Methyloterricola oryzae: one gene and its partners. The protein of the gene in region 2 interacts with the protein of the main gene of each other region in a pairwise test. Links are inferred from orthologs where the notes say so. Each region holds a gene or a part of one and is shown on either strand. Other genes may lie near its edges. The genes, in order: dnaE, EK23_RS17740 and ctaD.

Region 1 (4,229 bases), on a different replicon or contig from region 2:
AGGCCTCAGGCATCTACCATCTGACCTGCGGCGGCGAAACCAGCTGGTACGGGTTCGCCCAGGCCATCCGTGCCGAAGCCATCGCCCGCGGCCTGTTGCCACCGGACTGCGCCCGTCTGGAGCCCATACCTAGCTCCGCCTACCCCCGGCCGGCGCGACGTCCATCCTACTCGGCGCTGAGCAATCAGAAGCTGGCGCAGGCCTTCGACATCCGCTTGCCGAATTGGGAGAATGCCTTGCAACTTTGCTTGTCCGACATGGCGACGGCCTAGCCGCCGGACGCACGCCGTGGCTCCTGTTCGACTCCGCTACAGCCCGTGAGGTTGCGCGGCAATAGAATTCCTTGGCACTGTCTGGCGAGAAAACCGAGATTAGCCTGAGATTCCATGCACGCACCGTTCGTCCATCTCCGCGTACACACCGAATATTCCCTGGTCGACGGCCTGGTCCGCGTCAAGCCGCTGGTCAAGCAGACGCTTAAATTGGGCATGCCCGCGGTGGCTGTCACCGACCAGTCCAATCTGTTCGCCCTGGTCAAGTTCTACAAAGCAGCGATGGGCGAAGGGGTCAAGCCCATCGCGGGTACGGACGTCTGGATCTTGAACGAGTCCGACGCCCATGCGCCCCACCGCTTGACCCTGCTGGTCCAGAACGAAACCGGCTACCGCAATCTCACCGCTTTGATTTCCCGCAGCTACCAGGAAAACCAGCACCAGGGCGTGCCCATGCTCATGGGCCACTGGCTGGCGGAGCGCCATGAAGGCCTCATCGCCCTGTCCGGCGCGATGGCCGGCCAGATCGGCCAGGCGCTATTGACAGGCAACGCGCACGAGGCGCGCAGTGCCCTCGAGAGCATGCACTCCCTGTTCGGCGACCGCTTTTACCTGGAACTGCAGCGTACGGGCAGACCCCACGAAGAGGCGTACCTGGACGCCGCCTTGGAACTGTGTTCGGAATTCGGCGTGGCGCCGGTGGCCACCAACGACGTGCGCTTCCTCCAGCCCTCCGAATTCGATGCCCACGAAGCCCGTGTCTGCATCCATCAGGGGCGGGTGCTGGACGATCCCAGGCGTCCGCGCGAGTACAGCGACCAGCAGTACCTGAAAAGCCCCGAGGAGATGGCGGAATTGTTCGCCGACATCCCCGAAGCCCTGGAAAACACCGTCGAGATCGCCAAGCGCTGCAATCTCGAGCTGACCCTGGGCAAGAACTACCTGCCGGATTTTCCGGTACCCGAAGGCATGAGCGTCGAGGACTACTTCGCGGCCCAGTCGCGCGCCGGACTGGAAGAAAGGCTGGCGGTGCTGATGCCGGGAGCGCCCGCGGAACAGCGCAAGCCCTACGAAGAACGCCTGGACGTGGAAATTGACGTCATCAACCAGATGAAGTTTCCCGGCTACTTCCTCATCGTCGCCGACTTCATACAATGGGCCAAGAACAATGGCATACCCGTAGGACCTGGCCGCGGCTCAGGCGCAGGCTCTCTGGTGGCCTACGCGCTCAAGATCACGGATCTGGACCCCATGCAGTTCGAACTCCTGTTCGAACGCTTCCTCAACCCGGAACGCGTGTCCATGCCCGACTTCGACGTGGACTTCTGCATGGAGCGGCGCGACGAAGTGATCGACTACGTGGCACGCCACTACGGCCGCGACCGCGTCTCCCAGATCATCACCTACGGTTCCATGGCCGCCAAGGCGGTGGTGCGCGACGTCGGGCGCGTATTGGGTCATCCCTATGGTTTTGTCGATCGCATCGCCAAGCTCATACCCTTTGAATTGGGCATGACCCTGGACAAGGCGCTCAAGGAAAGCGAGGACCTCCGAAAGCTCTACGACATGGACGAGGAGGTCAAGGCCCTAATCGACCTCGCCAAGTCCCTGGAAGGCATCACCCGCAACGCCGGTAAGCATGCGGGCGGCGTGGTTATCGCGCCGTCCCGGCTGATCGATTTCAGCCCGCTGTATTGCGAGCAGGGCGGCGACAATCTGGTGACCCAGTTCGATAAGGACGACGTGGAAGCGGTGGGTCTGGTCAAGTTCGACTTCCTGGGCCTGCGCACCCTCACCATCATCGACTGGGCCATGGAGACGGTCAACCGGCAGCGTACCGAGCAAAGTCTTGAGGCGCTGGACATCAATCACATTCCCAGGGACGACCCCGCCACGTACGCCCTGCTCAAGCGCAAGGCCACCACCGCCGTGTTTCAGCTCGAATCACGCGGCATGAAGGAACTGATCGGGCGCCTCCTGCCGGACTGCTTCGAGGACATCATCGCCTTGGTGGCGCTGTTCCGCCCGGGGCCTCTGCAATCGGGCATGGTGGATGATTTCGTCAACCGCAAGCACGGCAAGGCCAAGGTGGATTACCCCCACCCCAGCCTGGAAGGCATCCTCAAGCCCACCTACGGCGTGATCGTCTATCAGGAACAGGTGATGCAGATTGCCCAGGTGCTGGCGGGATACACCCTGGGCGGCGCCGACCTGCTGCGCCGCGCCATGGGCAAGAAAAAGCCCGAGGAAATGGCGAAGCAGCGCGAGATATTCGTCAAGGGCGCTGTCGAAAGGGATGTGGAGGAAGCCACGGCGAGCTACATCTTCGACCTGATGGAGAAGTTCGCCGAGTACGGTTTCAACAAATCCCATTCCGCCGCCTATGCCCTGGTCTCCTACCAGACGGCCTGGCTCAAGGCCCACTACCCCGCTGCCTTCATGGCCGCCGTGCTGTCCGCCGATATGGACAACACCGACAAGGTGGTGGTGCTGATCGAGGAGTGCCGGGAGATGAACCTGGCCATCGTGCCCCCCAATGTCAACGTCTCCCAGTTCCGCTTTACCGTCAACGACGCCGGCCAGATCGTCTATGGGCTCGGCGCCGTGAAGGGCGTGGGGGAAAACGCCATCGAGGACATCATTCGCGAGCGCGAAAGTGCCGGGCCTTACCTCGACCTGTTCGACCTGTGCCGGCGCATCGATCTGCGCAAGGCCAATCGCCGGGTACTGGAAGCTTTGATCCGCGCCGGCGCCCTGGATGTCCTCGACGCGAACCGGGCCCAGCATATGGCGCAGCTGACGGATGCCCTGAAAAACGCCGAGCAGCACGGCCGCATGGAAGCCACGGGGCAAAACGACCTGTTCGGCCTGATCATGGAGTCGGCGCCTGCAGCCGCGCCAGCCGCCGCAACCCCGCCAGTCGAGCCCTGGCCGGAAGACCAGCGGCTGGTGCAGGAAAAGGCGACTCTGGGACTCTATTTGACAGGCCATCCCATCACCCAGTACGAAGGTGAACTGGCCCATTTCATCACCGGGCGTCTTGGCAAACTTAGCGTGGAAGGCGGCGAGCAGCGCGGATACGGAAAACGCGAGGTGCGCGCCGTGGTGGCCGGATTGGTGGTGGACCTGCGCACCAAGCAGAACAAGAACGGCAAGCGCATGGGCTTCCTCAGCCTGGATGACCGCACCGGAAGACTTGAAGTCGCGGTCTTCTCCGAAGTCTTCGACAAAGTGCGGGATAATCTATTGAAGGATGTTCTGATCGTGGCGGAAGGCGGCCTGGGCATGGACGACTTCTCGGGCCAACTGCGCCTCACCGCGGAGAATTTGTACAATATCGACCAGGCCCGCGAGCACTTCGCCAAGAACCTAGTCATCCGTTGGCCGGAGCAGCCCCAATCCGGTCCCGACCTGGCTGCGGAACTGTCAGACCTATTGCGGCCCTTCCAGGGCGGGCGCTGCCCGATTTTGGTGGAATACCAGGGAAGCAAGGCCCGTTCCCTCATACAGCTGGGCGAAGCCTGGCGTGTCCACCCCGGAAGCGAGCTGCTGACACGGCTGCGCAAGCATGTGGGGACTGACCGCGTGAACATCGTCTACCCGTGATCAACCTGCGGCATGCCAGACCAAAGGCGTCCGGCCTTGCGCTAGCGCTTGCCCTGAACTTTTCTCCGGCCCGTGGCGAAAATCTGACGGAAACCTATGACCTAGCCCTGCAAAACGACCCGACGTTGCGCCAGTCGGAGGCCACGCGCGATTCCGTGCTCGAATCCATACCGCAGAGCGTTGCGCGGCTCTTGCCCAACATCAGCGTCTCTGCGCAGATGAGCAAGAATTACTTCAACACAGGTACCACCTTCATTCCAGGACAGCAGGGCTTTCAGAATTTCTGGACCAGTTCCGCCACCTTGCAGGTGACCCAACCCATCTACCATCACGACTACTGGGTACAGTTGG
Region 2 (2,971 bases):
TCTTCACGCCCCACGGCGGATTGGTCTTGCACTTGCTGAAGTGATTGCTAGAGGAAGATTTTGGAGATGTCGAATGTCCGAACCAGACGAAGCCTGTTGCGCAATCATCATGACCGACGTGGACTTAAAATCCCATTTCAGAAGTTGTCTGGACCTTGCAATCGCCAAGAACCGGGTCGCCATCAATGATGCGACCGTCGGGTACCTGGTCAGCCTGCTGGTTCACTTTAACCATCCAGAAAATCTGTTCGAAACGATGCCTGACCGTTTAGTGGAAACGCCGTTGGCAGCGATGTTTTCGCAAGCCACACAAGCCCGCAGCCCAATTCAACGCAATCGAGCCTTGCAGCGCCTAGGCGATGTCGCACTGCTCGTCGCAGGCGTGTTTTCAGGAGGTCTGTCTCGCAAGTTAATCGACGTGGATTACTTCGTTGTCGTGGGGAAAGCGGCCTATGGCCGCCTGAGTGAACACAGCCGTCGACCGCCCCAAAGCCTTATATTCAGGGGCATTTTCGAGGAATTATCGCGAAAGTTTCTGGCATTGGTTGATGTTTTCGCAGACGTAGCCGAGCAAAACCGGCTCGCAGCCCCCGATGACCCTCTCAGGCTTTACGAAATCTGGGCCAGAACCGGCAGTCCGAGAAATGCCCGCAAGCTACAAGAATTGGGCTACACGCCCATGCGATGCAGGAACTCGAGTCACCCCCACTGAACACTTCCGTCCACACTCATCATGCATCGAAGAAATTGCGAGGAACTTTATCCATGACTGTTCAGCCTGCGCACCGCATCGCCAACCTTTCGCAATCTGACATTCGCCACATGACTCGACTGTGTGAGCACTTGGGCGGCATCAATCTTGGTCAAGGGCTGGGTGACTTGCCCGCACCACTGGAGGTCCAATTCGGCGCGATAACGGCTATTCGCGACGACCACAGCAGTTACGCACTTCCCGAGGGCATCCGTCCACTGCGCCAAGAAATTGCGAAAAAACTCCTGCGGGACAACGGCTTGAAAGCAGATCCGGAATCCCAAATCGTTGTCACAAGCGGTACGACGGGTGCATTTGCGGCGACTTTGGCGGCTCTCCTGAATCCAGGTGATGGAATACTGTTGTTTGAGCCCTTCTATGGATACCACCTGAATACGATCATGCTCAGCGGCTTAGAGCCACAGTTTTTAACACTAGAGCCGCCCCGCTTTGCCCTCGACGAAGAGCGCCTGCGCGCAGCCATCAGGCCAAACACCCGCGCCATCGTCTTGTGCACGCCATCCAATCCCAGCGGAAAAATGTTCAGTGAAATTGAACTGCGCGCATTAGAGCGGGTGGCGGAGGCTTGCGACCTCCTGGTCATTACCGACGAAATATACGAGTACATTACCTTCGACGGACGCCAGCACATTTCGCCCGCCTCGGTTGGAAACCTCGGGCAGCGCACGGTGAGTATCATGGGATTCTCGAAAACCTTCAGTGTCACCGGCTGGCGCCTGGGTTACCTGTTCGCGCCGGAGAAAATTGCAAGAGCCATCAATCTGGTCAACGACTTGCTATACGTCTGTGCTCCAACCCCGTTGCAATACGGGGTCGCCGCAGGCTTTGCCGCGCCACCGGCACTTTTGCGCGGAATTGCGACCGAGTACCAGCGGAAACGGGAAATCCTATGTGAAGGCCTCGACCATGCCGGCCTAACGCCCATCGTCCCAGAAGGCGCGTACTATGTCCTGGCTGATATTTCAAAGTTTGGCTATTCCGATGCAAAATCAGCTGCTCTGGCGTTGCTGGAACAGGCCGGTGTAGCAGCCATTCCGGGAAGCGCCTTTTATCGCAGCACTGTAGGAGAATCTCTGATCCGATTCTGTTTCGCCAAAGACGACGGAACTTTGCAGGAGGCGGCGAAGCGAATGCTGCGCTTTCGGGCAGCCTGACAACGTCCCACACCACCTCGGGAAACAGCGAAAGTGCGTTCCCTGCCTCCCGAAGCGATGGTAGATCTACTTGAGGCGCCCTTTGATACCCGGCGTCAACAGATCCACTTTGTAGGCCGCTCCCCGTCCAACGACGTAGAGGGTCTTTTTGTCTTCGCCGGCGAAGGCCAAGTTCTGAGGCTTTTTAGGGATGGGAATGACGCCCAAGGCATCACCCTTCTCTGAGAGCACCTCCACACCGGCGTTTGACGCGACGTAAAGACGGCCTGCGTCGTCCAGGGCCAGTCCATCCGCGCCACTGGACCAACCGCCCTCGCCGTTTGACCAGCCCTTCAACTTGGCAAAGTCCTTCCTGGCGCCCAACTTTCCGGGCGACGCCAAATCATAGGCAAGGATGGACTCACCCTGCGTGTTGGCCACGTACAGCACTTTCTGATCCTTGGACAACTGAATACCATTGGGACGCTCAATGTCGTTAACCAGGCGAGAAAGCTTCCCCGCCGGTGAGAGGTAGTAAACACCTGGTGTCGATGGGGGCGGATTGGGATTGTCTTTAGAGGGACGTGTCCCGCTGTCCGTGAAATAGATGCCACCTTCCTTATCCTGAACCAGGTCGTTTGGGCGTTGAAACGGCTTCCCCTCGTAGTTGTCAGCAAACACCGTTTCCTTACCTATCGGATAGATGATGCCCACTTGAGGTTTAAGCGTCTGCACCGCAACCAGTTCGCCGTTGCTATTGAACGCCAAGCCATTTGCGCCGTTGCTGTTCTCCAAGAAGGTAGCTACCTTGTTGTCCGGGGTAATGCGCACGATCCGGTTAGCCTGGGTCTCCGTAAACAGCAGGCTTCCGTCAGTCAGTCCGATGGGACCCTCCGTGCCGGTAAAGCCGTCCTTGATCAACTCGACTTTTGTATTGGCCCCCGCCACGCCGGGAATTGGCGGAGTTACGACTTCCTCCGCCAATACTGGAATGGCTAACGCCATGGAAGCCACCAATGGCAAAAGATGGCACAGACCGCGATTGATCGGCATACGTTTCTCCTTT
Region 3 (3,088 bases), on a different replicon or contig from region 2:
CCTGGACGCCAAGAGCAATGAAGCCCGCCAGGTGGGTTCCAAAATCGACCCCAACACCGTCGAGAACTATCTGCTGAACGTGGATAACCCCATGGTGGTTCCGGTCGGCAAGAAGGTACGCATTCTGTTGACCGCGGCGGACGTCTTGCATGCCTGGTGGGTTCCTGACTTCGGCTGGAAGAAGGACGCCATCCCGGGCTATATCACCGACGGTTGGATCAAGGTGGACAAGGCCGGCACCTACCGCGGCCAGTGTGCGGAGCTCTGCGGCCGCGACCACGGCTTCATGCCCATCGTAGTCATCGCCAAGGAGGAAGGCGATTACAAGCAGTGGCTCGCCGAACAGAAAGCGAAGAAAGATGCCGGCAAAGCCGATGCCTCCAAGACTTTCGCCATGGAAGAACTCATGAGCAAGGGCGAGGAAGTCTACAACTCCAATTGTGCCGCCTGTCATATGCCCAATGGCGAGGGCATGCCCGGCACCTTCCCGGCTATCAAGGGTAGCGCAGTGGCCACCGGTCCGCTGGATCAGCACGTGAACGTGGTCCTCAAGGGCAAGAATGCCATGCCGGCTTTCGACGACATGCTCGACGATGTCTCGCTGGCCGCCGTCATCACCTTCCAGCGCAACGCCTTTGGCAACAACAAGGGCGATTCCATCCAGCCCAGCGAAATCCAGGCGCACAAATAATCTTTCACATTGATGAGGTAAAAGGCTATGACAGCTGTGACTCATGACGATCATCACGATCACCATGATCATGGGCCCGCAAAGGGTTTCATGAGATGGGTGACCACCACCAACCACAAAGATATCGGCACCCTCTACCTGGTGACTTCGCTCATCATGTTCTTCGTCGGCGGGGCCATGGCCCTGGTGATCCGCCTGGAACTGTTCGAACCGGGCATGCAGTTCGTCGATCCGGCGTTTTTCAACCAGATGACCACCTTGCACGCCCTCATCATGGTGTTTGGCGCGGTCATGCCGGCCTTCGTGGGCCTGGCCAACTGGATGATCCCCATGATGATCGGCGCGCCTGACATGGCGCTGCCGCGCATGAACAACTGGAGTTTCTGGATCCTGCCCTTCGCCTTCGTCATGCTCGCCAGCACCCTGTTCATGGAAGGCGGCGCGGCGGCGGCCGGCTGGACCCTGTATCCGCCCCTGGTTCTGCAGGGCGGCAACAGCCTCCCGTTCACCATCTTCACCGTGCACCTGTTGGGCATGTCCTCCATCATGGGCGCGATCAACGTCATCGTGACCGTGTTCAACATGCGCGCGCCAGGCATGACGCTGATGAAGATGCCCCTGTTCGTGTGGACCTGGGTGATCACCGCGTTTCTGCTCATCGCCGTGATGCCGGTGTTCGCCGGTGCGGTGACCATGCTGCTGACCGACAAGTTCTTCGGCACCAGCTTCTTTAATGCGGCCGGCGGCGGCGACCCGGTGCTCTACCAGCATCTGTTCTGGTTCTTCGGGCATCCCGAGGTGTACATCATGATCCTGCCGTCCTTCGGCGTGGTCTCCCAGATCATCCCCACCTTCTCCCGCAAGCCGCTGTTCGGCTACAGTTCGATGGTTTACGCCACCGCGTCCATTGGTCTGCTGTCCTTCGTCGTCTGGGCGCACCACCAGTACACCGTGGGCATGCCCCTGGCCGGTGAGCTCTACTTCACTTACGCCACCATGCTGATCGCCGTGCCGACGGGCGTGAAGGTGTTCAACTGGGTGTCCACCATGTGGAAGGGCGCGATGACCTTCGAGACCCCCATGCTGTTCGCCATCGCCTTCGTGGTGCTGTTCACCATGGGCGGCTTCACCGGACTGATGATGTCCATCTCGCCGGCGGACCTGCAGTATCACGACACCTACTTCATCGTGGCCCATTTCCACTATGTGCTGGTGCCGGGTGCGGTGTTCGCCCTGTTCGCCGCCACCTACTACTGGCTGCCGAAGTGGACCGGCCACATGTATGACGAGGGTCTGGGGAAGCTGCACTTCTGGTTGTCCACCATTTCGGTGAACGTGTTGTTCTTCCCGCAGCACTTCGTCGGCCTGGCCGGCATGCCGCGTCGCATCCCGGACTACGCCGTGCAGTTCGCCGAATTCAACGCCATGTCCAGCGTGGGGGCCTTCGTGTTCGGTTTCTCCCAGCTGATCTTCGCCTACGTGATCTACAAGTGCGTGGTCGGTGGCGAAAAGGCCACGGACGAGGTCTGGGAGGGCGCCAAGGCACACGGCCTGGAATGGCACCTGCCGTCTCCGCCGCCCTATCACACCTGGACCGATGCGCCGGCTCCGGAACTGATCGCGGACAAGCACTGAGGTCAAGCCTGAACGGTTCCGCCCCGCAGGGGGCGGAACAAGGCAGAAGTCATGGATCTACGTAAGAAAAATTTACTCCTGGCGGCTTTCATCGCGGGGCTCGCATTGATGCTCTACGTGTTCGCCATATTCCAGGTTATCGGTTCGAAGTCGGCACACTAGGTGGAGAAAGACGTACCCCAGAAGTCCCATGGGCGGCTGGTAGGAATCATTCTTGTGGTAGCCGGCCTGATGTTCGGCCTCGGGTTTGCGATGGCGCCTTTCTATGACGCCGTCTGCGAATACTTCGGCATCAGCGGCCGGGTGAAGGAAGCGTCGGCGGAAAAGGCCTTTGCGGTAGATACTTCCAGGGAGATTACCCTGGAGTTCGTCACCATGGTGAACGAGAAGATGCCGCTGGAATTTCGCGCCGAGATGCCGAAGATGGCGATCCATCCCGGCCAGTACTACACGGTGAAGTTCTACGCCAAGAACCTGTCGAACAAGAAACTGGTGGGGCAGGCAATCCCCAGCATCGCGCCGGTCTGGGCCGCCTCCCATCTGCAGAAGACCGAGTGCTTCTGCTTTTCCGCCCAGGAGTTCGAGCCGGGTGTCGAGCGTGCTATGCCGGTGCGCTTCGTGATCGACCCGGCGGTGCAGGCGGATGTCCGGGACATGACACTGTCGTACACGTTTTTTGATATCACCGAGAAGAATCAAACATCACAGAAATAACAGGGGACCAAGATGGCTACCAATGAAGCGTATTACATCCCGTCGAAG

Evidence for each region.
Region 1: the proteins of EK23_RS17740 (region 2) and dnaE interact in binary tests that used the Escherichia coli proteins (3 or more experiments, as listed by UniProt). The link is inferred for Methyloterricola oryzae from one-to-one orthologs.
Region 3: the proteins of EK23_RS17740 (region 2) and ctaD interact in binary tests that used the Escherichia coli proteins (3 or more experiments, as listed by UniProt). The link is inferred for Methyloterricola oryzae from one-to-one orthologs.

What each region holds. Positions count from the first base shown.
Region 1 is NZ_JYNS01000008.1:171,046-175,274, forward strand. The notes cover bases 1-4,078. They hold dnaE (DNA polymerase III subunit alpha), read left to right. Parts: upstream 1-386; coding sequence 387-3,878; downstream 3,879-4,078. Other genes in these bases: rfbD (dTDP-4-dehydrorhamnose reductase), read left to right, coding at 1-272; EK23_RS12635 (TolC family outer membrane protein), read left to right, coding at 3,875-4,078. Outside these bases: more of EK23_RS12635, read left to right, coding at 4,079-4,229. UniProt on the Escherichia coli protein: DNA polymerase III is a complex, multichain enzyme responsible for most of the replicative synthesis in bacteria. This DNA polymerase also exhibits 3' to 5' exonuclease activity. The alpha chain is the DNA polymerase catalytic subunit.
Region 2 is NZ_JYNS01000017.1:27,348-30,318, reverse strand. The notes cover bases 26-2,845. They hold EK23_RS17740 (pyridoxal phosphate-dependent aminotransferase), read left to right. Parts: upstream 26-765; coding sequence 766-1,926; downstream 1,927-2,845. Other genes in these bases: EK23_RS17735 (SMP-30/gluconolactonase/LRE family protein), read right to left, coding at 1,993-2,845; EK23_RS17745 (hypothetical protein), read left to right, coding at 74-712. Outside these bases: more of EK23_RS17735, read right to left, coding at 2,846-2,958. UniProt on the Escherichia coli protein: Shows aminotransferase activity with methionine and histidine as substrates, and to a lesser extent also with phenylalanine.
Region 3 is NZ_JYNS01000001.1:291,225-294,312, reverse strand. Bases 86-3,022 are described here. They hold ctaD (cytochrome c oxidase subunit I), read left to right. Parts: upstream 86-718; coding sequence 719-2,326; downstream 2,327-3,022. Other genes in these bases: EK23_RS01240 (cytochrome c oxidase assembly protein), read left to right, coding at 2,489-3,022; coxB (cytochrome c oxidase subunit II), read left to right, coding at 86-691. Outside these bases: more of coxB, read left to right, coding at 1-85; more of EK23_RS01240, read left to right, coding at 3,023-3,040; EK23_RS01235 (cytochrome c oxidase subunit 3), read left to right, coding at 3,053-3,088. UniProt on the Escherichia coli protein: Cytochrome bo(3) ubiquinol oxidase is the terminal enzyme in the aerobic respiratory chain of E.coli that predominates when cells are grown at high aeration.